DNA from 4 places in the Janthinobacterium sp. BHSEK genome. Region 4 is predicted to be linked to each of the others. Evidence: predicted binding sites of a transcription regulator. Region 4 holds the regulator's gene; each other region holds the start of a gene.
What was found. Region 4 encodes FNR, which switches genes on or off when oxygen is low (the NO sensors DNR and NnrR bind a similar motif). Its sites were predicted from a motif close to TTGATNNNNATCAA; they were not measured.

Region 1: the regulator FNR is predicted to act here: its motif matches at 795-808, upstream of AC0V2Y_RS02545 (glycine-rich domain-containing protein).
Region 2: the regulator FNR is predicted to act here: its motif matches at 867-880, upstream of AC0V2Y_RS03265 (hemerythrin domain-containing protein).
Region 3: the regulator FNR is predicted to act here: its motif matches at 1,247-1,260, upstream of AC0V2Y_RS22435 (serine protein kinase).

The regions. Positions count from the first base shown of each region.
Region 1 is NZ_JBWBYV010000004.1:58,679-60,879, reverse strand. Features, by position in the region: gene AC0V2Y_RS02550 (CHASE domain-containing protein) at 1-739, shown strand, start outside; gene AC0V2Y_RS02545 (glycine-rich domain-containing protein) at 925-1,638, shown strand; gene AC0V2Y_RS02540 (hypothetical protein) at 1,726-1,965, opposite strand.
Region 2 is NZ_JBWBYV010000007.1:40,636-42,836, forward strand. Features, by position in the region: gene AC0V2Y_RS03260 (carbohydrate kinase family protein) at 1-787, shown strand, start outside; gene AC0V2Y_RS03265 (hemerythrin domain-containing protein) at 1,052-1,504, shown strand; gene AC0V2Y_RS03270 (LacI family DNA-binding transcriptional regulator) at 1,525-2,201, opposite strand, start outside.
Region 3 is NZ_JBWBYV010000067.1:31,524-33,724, forward strand. Features, by position in the region: gene AC0V2Y_RS22435 (serine protein kinase) at 1-1,028, opposite strand, end outside; gene AC0V2Y_RS22440 (hypothetical protein) at 1,320-2,201, shown strand, end outside.
Region 4 is NZ_JBWBYV010000005.1:64,830-67,030, forward strand. Features, by position in the region: gene ccoG (cytochrome c oxidase accessory protein CcoG) at 1-208, shown strand, start outside; gene AC0V2Y_RS02895 (FixH family protein) at 263-787, shown strand; gene fnr (fumarate/nitrate reduction transcriptional regulator Fnr) at 914-1,672, opposite strand; gene AC0V2Y_RS02905 (response regulator) at 1,912-2,201, shown strand, end outside.

The DNA.
Region 1 (2,201 bases), on a different contig from region 4:
GACGGAGGAGTTGCGCGCCAGCCAGATCCGCCTGCAGCTGTCGCACCAGAAACTGCGCCGCCTGGCGGCCCATGCCGACCAGATCAAGGAAGAAGAGCGCAAGCGCATCGCGCGCGAAATCCACGACGACCTGGGACAGAACCTGCTGGTGCTGCGCATCGATGCCGACATGCTGGCCTCGCGCACGCAGCGCCGCCACCCGCGCCTGAACGCCCGCGCCCGCTCAACCCTGGAACAGATCGACGCCACCATCAAGAGCGTGCGGCAGATCATCAACGACCTGCGCCCTACCGTGCTGGACCTGGGCGTGAATGCGGCCGTCGAATGGCAGGTGGCGCAATTTCGCCAGCGCACGGGCATCGCTTGCGAAGTGAGCGAAAGCCATGACGACATTTGCCTGAGCGACCAGTGCGCGACGGCACTGTTCCGCATCCTGCAAGAGTCACTGAGCAATATTTCCCAGCATGCCAACGCCAGCCGCGTGCAGGTCAAGCTGGAAAAGTGCCGCGATACGGTGTCGATGAGCATCAGCGACAACGGCGTGGGCGCGGCCATCGACGGGCGCAACAAGCTGGGCTCGTTTGGCCTGGTGGGGATCGAGGAACGTATCAAGTTGCTGGGAGGCACTTTCTACATCGAAAGCAGCCCCGGCGCCGGCATGAGCGTGCACGTCAGCGTACCGCTGGGCGCGGACGCCACCGCGTTTCCCTACCAGGAAGACAGCCGGACCAGCGCCTGACAGGCGGACCGCATGAAGCAAGCTCAGCTTGCATATTTCGTAATTAGATGCAATATTGATGTAGAACAACTAAACCCCTGCCCACCATGGGCCAGGCATTCATCGACTACTTGCCAGGAGTATATACCCAGCGCTTTCCCTTGTTTTACCGTATTTCCCACAACGCTCTTTACAAAAGGACATTCATGGATACGAACGACAGTTTCAAGGCAATTGCCGATTTGAATTTGGACGCGATCAAGGTCAAGCTGATGCACCGGGAGTCAGGCGAAGGATGGAGTCTGGAGAAGGCGAATGCGGTGGAATTCGAATACCGCCGCTTCCTGATCCTGATGAAACAGTTTCCGGAAGAAGAAACGGCGCCGCTGATGGACGTCGATACCTTCTGGCACTACCACATCCTCGACACCCTGAAATATGCGGCCGACTGCGAACAGGTCTTCGGCTACTTCCTGCATCATTTCCCGTACATCGGCCTGCGCGGCGAAGACGACGAAGCGGCGCACCATCGCGTGGGCGAGCGCATGAAACAGCTGTATGAGCAAACGTTCGGGGAAGATTATATCCGCGCGGAAACGGCGTATTCGGGGCGTGCCGTACAGGCGGCGTATTCGGGACGGGCGGTACAGGCGGCGTATTCGGGACGGGCGGTACAAACAGCATTTTCCAGCGCCGCGGTACAGGCCACCGCCTACTCGGGCCGGGCCGTGCAGACGGCGTTTTCCAGTGCGGCCGTGCAGGCGACGGCATATTCGGGCCGCGCGACGGGCGCTGCCAGCACCGCATTTTCCAGCGCGCCTGCCACACTGGCCGCTGCGGTGGTCAAGTCGTCCACGACCGGCCTGGAGATGGGGCGTTTCTATGTCGATCGTCCGGTACTGAACCGCGACCCGCAATAGAAAAGCGGAAAACAGATGTGGCTGCCGCACGCGGCAAGCCTGACTTACCCAGACGGCACCTCTCAGTTTGCCGTCTGTCAGGCGCTCTTAGGCAGCCATCAACTCGCGCAGTTCACGGATGCTGAAATCGCTGATTTCATGCATGCGGATGAGGATCGTGGCGCCGATCGGCAAGGTGTTGTGACGAATCTTGCTGATAACAGGTGGCGCCACTTCCAGAGCTCGCGACAAGGCGGCATCATTTTTCAGCTGCAGCTTGTCGATGATCGCATCGAGGACGCGATTCGGGTTGTAGGTAGGCAAAGAGGTAATTTGTTTGAGAGACATGATCAAAAATCCGTACTTGTTGTATTAGTGCAAAAAGAAACCGAATGCCTCTTTTGCAATAATTCAGGGTAAACACACTAAAAAGCGCCATCACTTATGCGGCTTTTACGCCGCAAACAATATAATACACGCTATTGTTGATTTTTGCGTAACTTAAAGCAAAATTGTGATAATTGAAGAGAATTGACGCACTTGGAATGTGCTAGAGGATAACCCAAATCGGAAAAATTTGCTGC
Region 2 (2,201 bases), on a different contig from region 4:
CGTGCCCAGCGCCTTTGCGGGCGCCGTCAGCCTCGACGTCTTCGGCGACGCGCTGGCGCAAGCGACCGACGCGGCGGGCCTGGACATGCGTTTTTTGCAGCGCCGCGCGAAGTCGCCGCTGCTGGCCATCGTGCATGAACTGCATCCGCCCACGTATTACTTCATCGGCGACGACAGCGCCGACCTGCATTTCGACGCGGCGCAGTTGCCCGCCGGCTGGATGCAGGGCGCGCAATGGGTGCATTTCGGCGGCATCAGCCTGGCGCGCGAACCGCTGGCGGGCAAGCTGGTGGCGCTGGCGCAGGAACTCAAGGCGGCCGGCGTGAAGATCAGCTATGACCCGAACTTCCGCATCATGATGGATGAACGCTACGACGCCACCCTGCGCCGCATGACGGAGCTGGCCGACGTGATCAAGGTGTCGGACGAAGACCTGGCGGGCCTGTTCCGCCACGATGACATCGATGGCGCGTTTGCCGTGCTGCGCGGCTGGAATCCGCACGCCACGTATTTGTATACGCGCGGATCGCAGGGCGCGGCGCTGTACCGGGGCGAACAGACATGGCAGGCGGCGCCGCCCGCCATCGAGGTGGTCGACTCGGTGGGCGCGGGCGACGCCAGCATCGGCGGCTTGCTGTACAGCCTGATGTACCGGCCCGATGCGGATGGCGGCCAGCACTTGCGCTTCGCCGTCGCGGCCGGGGCGGGCGCCTGCCTGGCGGCCGGCGGCTCGCCGCCCTCGGTGGAACTGGTGGAATCGCTGGCGCGGCGCACGCAGCTGCGTTAAGTCGCACGGCGTGGCGCGCCGGACAGGCAGGCGCGCCACGCATACTTTTTGCGCAATGCAAAAATTTATCATGGTCAGCTTGATCTGCATCGAAACGCGTTGACCTTCCCGCCAGGCCTACCTTGACGTTGGCAATCGTCCTACATGGACGCCGCATGGCCCCGTCTAGAATGGGGACTTCATTGCACACCTGGAGACCACATCATGGCTACGCAATCCCATCAGGCAGCTTCCGTTTCCCGGCGAAATGTCGGAATGCAAGACATGGATGCGATCGAACTGCTGACGCAAGATCATCAGACGGTGAAGGACTTGTTCGAACAGTATGAGGGGCTCAGCGACAGGTCGCTTGCCAGCAAACGCAAGCTGGCGCTGAAAATCTGCGAGGAATTGAGCAAGCATACGATGGCGGAAGAGGAAATCTTCTACCCTGCCGTGCGCGACGCCAGCCGTTCGAACGAAGACTTGATCAATGAAGCCACCGTCGAACACGCCTCGGCCAAGGAATTGATCGCGCAAATCGTCGCCATGGCGCCCGGCGAAGACTTGTACGACGCCAAGGTCAAGGTCTTGTCCAGGCAAATCGAGCAGCACGTACAGGAAGAGGAGGACGAGATTTTTCCGCGTGCGCGCGAGGCGCAACTCGACCTGCTGGCCATGGGCGGCCAGATCGCGGCGCGCAAGGCGGGAATGCATCTGCCCGCAATGCAGGCCTGAGCCTGCCTGGCGGCGTGTGATTAGCGCGCTGGTCCCGTCGACGCCCGTTCCATCAAGGTAAATGCCATCAGGTGGTGCGTGGCGGGCGCCGTCTCCCCCGCGCGGCGCTGGCGTATCTCGTCGATGACGAGACTGACGGCGGCGCGCGCCATGTCGGCGATGGGCTGGTGGATGGTGCTCAGCTCGGGCCAGACGGTGGTGGCGACGGGCGTGTCATCGAAGCCGCACACGCTCAGTTGCGCCGGCACCTGCAAGCCCATGCCGTGCGCCACGGCCAGGGTGGCGGCGGCCATGTCGTCGTTGCTGGCGAAGATGGCGCTGGGGTGCGGTGCTTGCGCCAGCAGCCGGCGCGCCGCGTCCAGTCCCGAACGATACGTAAAATAGCCTTGCGCCACCCTGTGCGGCGGCACCTGCAAGCCCGCTTCCCGCATGGCGTCCTCGAAGGCTTGGCGGCGCAGCAGCGCGGGCGTGTGCTCCGGGTCGCCTTCGATGAAGCCGATGTCGCGGTGGCCCAGCGCGAGCAGATGGCGCGTCATGGCCAGCGCGCCTTCGTAGTCGTCGATGCGCACGGCCGACACATCGGGCGACGGGCGCGCCGTGGCCACGGCGATGGCGGGGATGCCCATGGTATTGAGCTGCGCCAGCACCGCAGGCGAATCGCACAGGGGCGGCGGCACCAGGATGCCGTCCACCCCGG
Region 3 (2,201 bases), on a different contig from region 4:
TCGTTCTCGCTTTCTTGCAGGAATTTACGAAATTCGGCCAGGTTGGTGTGCGCGAGGATGGTTTCATCGAGGTATATCAGGGGAAAGCGCGACACCTTGACATTCTTTTCCTGCGTCAGGGTCAGCAGCAGGTAGAGGAATTCCCGCTTGACCTTGAGGATTTCGATCATTTCCAGCATGCCGCGGCTGGCCGCATACACGGCGCCGGACCAGGACCAGGCGCGCGGGTCGCCTTCGTCGCCGTATTGCGCCACTTTCGACAGGTCGACGGAACCGACGAGGTCGGCCAGGTCGGCCGTCGTGGGATCGTGCGGCGCATACGTGCCGATGCCGCAGCGGCCCGCCTCGGACAGGTGGATGCGTTCGACGGGCATGCGCAGGAAGTCGCCGGCGTACTGCTCTTCCAGGCGGGCGCGGCAATGGGGGCACAGTTCGCCATGCAGTTCGGCATCATAGCTGGCGCGAAAATCGGCGCGCATGCTGTGCGGCACCAGATGCAGCGGCGATTCGTGCACGGGACAGCCGGCGATGCCGTACAGCGCGCCTTCGCTGCTGTGGCTGTACTCTTCCAGCCCCCGCTTGAGCAGGATCACCATGGTCGACTTGCCGCCCGACGGCGGGCCCAGCAGCAACAGCATGCGCCGGCCCACCTCGGAGCCGGCGGCGGCCGCCTTGAAGTAGGCGGCGACCCGGTCGATCGCCTCGTCGATGCCGAACAGTTCGTCGTCGAACAGGCGGCAGCGGAAGCGCCCGGCGGCGTCGGTCTGGCCATTCCAGCGCATCATGTCCCACAGGTACTGGTGCGCGCTGCGCGTCAGCAAGGCGGCGCGGCCGGGCAGGATCTGTTCGATGAAGTCGGCAAAACTGCCGCGCCAGGGGCTGATGCGGTGCTTTTCCGCCCATGCCGCCATGCCGTGCACAAAACCCGCATGCTGGCCTGCGTCTGGGCCGCCGGCATCCGCGGCGCTGTGGCCTGCCTGTCCGCCCGCAGGAGCCTCGTCGTGGCTTGTCGTACCAGGGCTCGTCATTGTTTTCCCATCCATACCGTTGCTGGCGTTGCCGCATTGTTGCCAACCCTGCCAACCTTGCCGGCCTTGCTGCCGTGGAACAGGCCCGCTTCCCGCCTGTCAGTCAAGTATACGGCGGCGACTCCGGCCGCACGCCTGATCTTGCTCAACCTTGGCAAGGGAACTATTTTTTCCTTTGCTGTCTCCTGCGGCGCAGGGCGGCCATGCGTCCGCGCGGTTCAATCCAGATCAATACCGGCCCGCGCGGGCCGTCCACACTGGTGGTTTGCGGCGACCCACGAGGAGAACACGATGACAGGCAACGAGAATGGTTTCAGCGCCCCGCCTGGCGGCAGCGGCAGGGGGCAAAGCGCGGACGATGAAGAGGCCGTCGGCCAATTCGCCGTCCCCGGCGCAGACGACAATACGATCGAGAGCGCATCCGTCGCGGACGTGCCCGACGCCTTGAGCGGCGTCAGCATGGAATTGCTGGAAATCAAGCGCAGCATCGAAGACGGCATGCGCCAAAGTATCACCCAGGCGGGCGGCGTGCGCGCGGCCGATGCCTTCAGCGACGGCGGCAATATCCAGGGCGTGTCCATCGGCCTGGGCGAGGGCGCCAGCGACAGCTCGTCCGGCGAGCCGGGCTTGCCGGCCCTGACCCTGTACGTGGCCGAAGCCACCTCCGTCGACCGCGCCAAGGCTGCCATCGTGGGCGCCATGGGCGTGCGCGCCGTGGCCAGCGACCATGTCCCCGTGAATATTGTCGTCACGGGCGTGATCGATGCGCAGCCGCACCGGTTCCGCCTGCGCCCGGCGCCGGGCGGCGTGTCGGTCGGGCATTTCCGCATCACGGCCGGCACCATCGGCTGCCTGGCCGTGGGACGCAGCGCGCCGCGCAACGGTCGTTTGATGATTCTTAGCAATAATCACGTGCTGGCCAATTCCAATGGCGGCGTGTTCAACGATTGTATCGTGCAGCCTGGCCCCGTCGACGGCGGCCGCTGCCCGCAAGACCAGGTGGCCGTGCTCGAGCGCTTCGTGCCCATCAATTTCAGCGGCGGCGTCAATTATGTCGATTGCGCCACCGGCTGGGCCTGGCCAGACCGCGTGCGGCCCGAACTGGTCTACCTGAGCGGCGGCGTACCCGCGTATTTCCGCATCAGCAATGCGCTGGTGGCGCCCGCGCTGGGC
Region 4 (2,201 bases):
CAGCGCATCCGGCTTGCCGGGCCTGACCTTGCTGACACGCGAGGAAGTGACGTTGCAGCCGACGGAAACGCTGGGCTGGCCGATCCGCCTGCGCGTGCCGCACGGCGTCGGCGAGAAGGGTTCGAACAAGATTGCAATCGAATTGCACTCGCTGGACGACCCGTCGCTGCACGTGCGCGAAAGCGCGGTCTTCATCGTGCCGCGCTAATGCAGGAAGGCCGGTCCCCGCATGGGGGCCGGCCATTTACACAGGAGAAATAGCATGTCCGACAGTCTGAAACTGCAAGCCCCCGTTGCCCCGTGGTACAAGCACCGCTGGCCATGGCTGCTGATGATCGGTCCCGGCCTGTCCGTGGTCGTCGGCAGCTTCATGGGTTATATCGCGTTTACACAACCCGATGCGCTGGTGGTGGGCGACTATTACAAGCAGGGCAAGGCCATCAACCAGGATTTGAAGCGCGACACGATCGCCAGCGACCTGGCCATGGATACGACCCTGGCGTATGACGTCGCCGCAGCGCGCCTGAGCGGTTCCGTGCACAGCTTCGGCAAGGCGTACCAGAGGCCTTTGCTGCTGCACCTGGCGCATGCGACCCTGCCGGAAAAGGATATCAAGCTGCTGGTGCAGCCCGATGCTGCCGGCAATTTTTCCGTGGCGCTGCCGATGCTCGAACGCAGCCGCTGGCAGGTGCTGGTGGAAAACGACAAGCGCGAGTGGCGCCTGTCCGGTATCTGGACCTGGCCGCTGCAACGCAGCATCGCGCTGCACGCGGATGAAGAGCTATAACGTACAGCGCCGGGAAAAAACCGTAGCGAGCGGCAGTGATTTGTGGCTGAGAAGCGCAGCTGTGCTAGAGCACAGCGAGCATCGCAGGCCGCAAAGCGCGACGCGCAGTAGGTTTTGACGGTGCTGTTATTTGCAGACGTCCGTGCCGGCCGTAATGGCCTTCAATTTCGCCGGCTGCAGGATCTCGATCTCTCGGTTGGAGACGCGCAGCCAGCCTTCCTTCTTGAATTTCGACAATAAACGGCTGACGCTTTCGATGGTCAGGCCCAGGTAGTTGCCGATTTCCTCGCGCGACATGCGCAACTGGAATTTACTGCTCGAATAGCCGCGCGCTTCATAGCGCGACGCCAGGTTGACGATGAAGGCGGCAAAGCGCTGCGTCGCCTGCATATTGCCCAGCAACAGCATCACGCTTTGCTCGCGCGTGATTTCCTGGCTCATCATGCGGTGGAAATGGCGCAGCAGGGTCGGCATGTTGCCCAGCAATTGTTCCAGGCTGGAAAACGGGATTTCACACACTTCGCTGTCTTCCAGGGCCACCGCATTACAGTGGTGGCGGTCGGCGCTGATGGCGTCCATGCCCAGCAGTTCGCCAGCCATCTGGAAACCCGTCACCTGCTCTTCGCCGCCCGGATTGATCTGGTAGGTCTTGAAGTGGCCCAGGCGGATCGCGTACAGGTTCTGGAACGAGTCGCCGATGCGGAACAGCGAGGCGCCGCGCACGATCTTGCGGCGGCGGCCGATGATCTGGTCCAGCCTGTCCATGTCGCCCACATCGAGGCCCATCGGCAGGCACAATTGATGCATGCTGCAGGTCGAGCATCGCGCACGCAACGCTTCCACGGTCACTGTGGGCAAGGTTGGAGTGAGTAGCGCTTCAGTCATGTCGGTACCTTTTAGAAAATGCAACAACAAGTTTACTGCATACAGGGTTGCCGTGTGCCAATTTCACCGCAATTTCACCGAATAAACGACGTCCCGCCTTTAATTATATGGCAACATCGTCAAAAGCCCATGCGGAGAGGGCAATTTGCGTGGCGGCGCTTGCCAAGCTGGGGTATTGATAGGAAAATTCCTGACAGCATTATTTGCCGCCTGTGCCGCCCGGTACTGAAAAGGAAATCATGAAGCCTCTCGGCATCAAAGCAAAAGTCGCGCTGGCCACCAGCCTGACCTCGATCGCCATGATCGCGCTGGTCACCATGATCCAGGTGCAGCACATGCGCGACGATTTCACCCGGGTACTGCTGAGCCAGCAGTCGTCCCTGATCAGCCGCACCGCCGCCGAGCTCGACGACAAGCTGGGGATGCTGCTGCAGATCGTCACCCTGACGGCCCGGCAGCAGCCGCCGGAACTGATCGCCCAGCCCGCCCAATTGCGCGAATACTATTCGCGCCGCTCGATGCTGGTGCT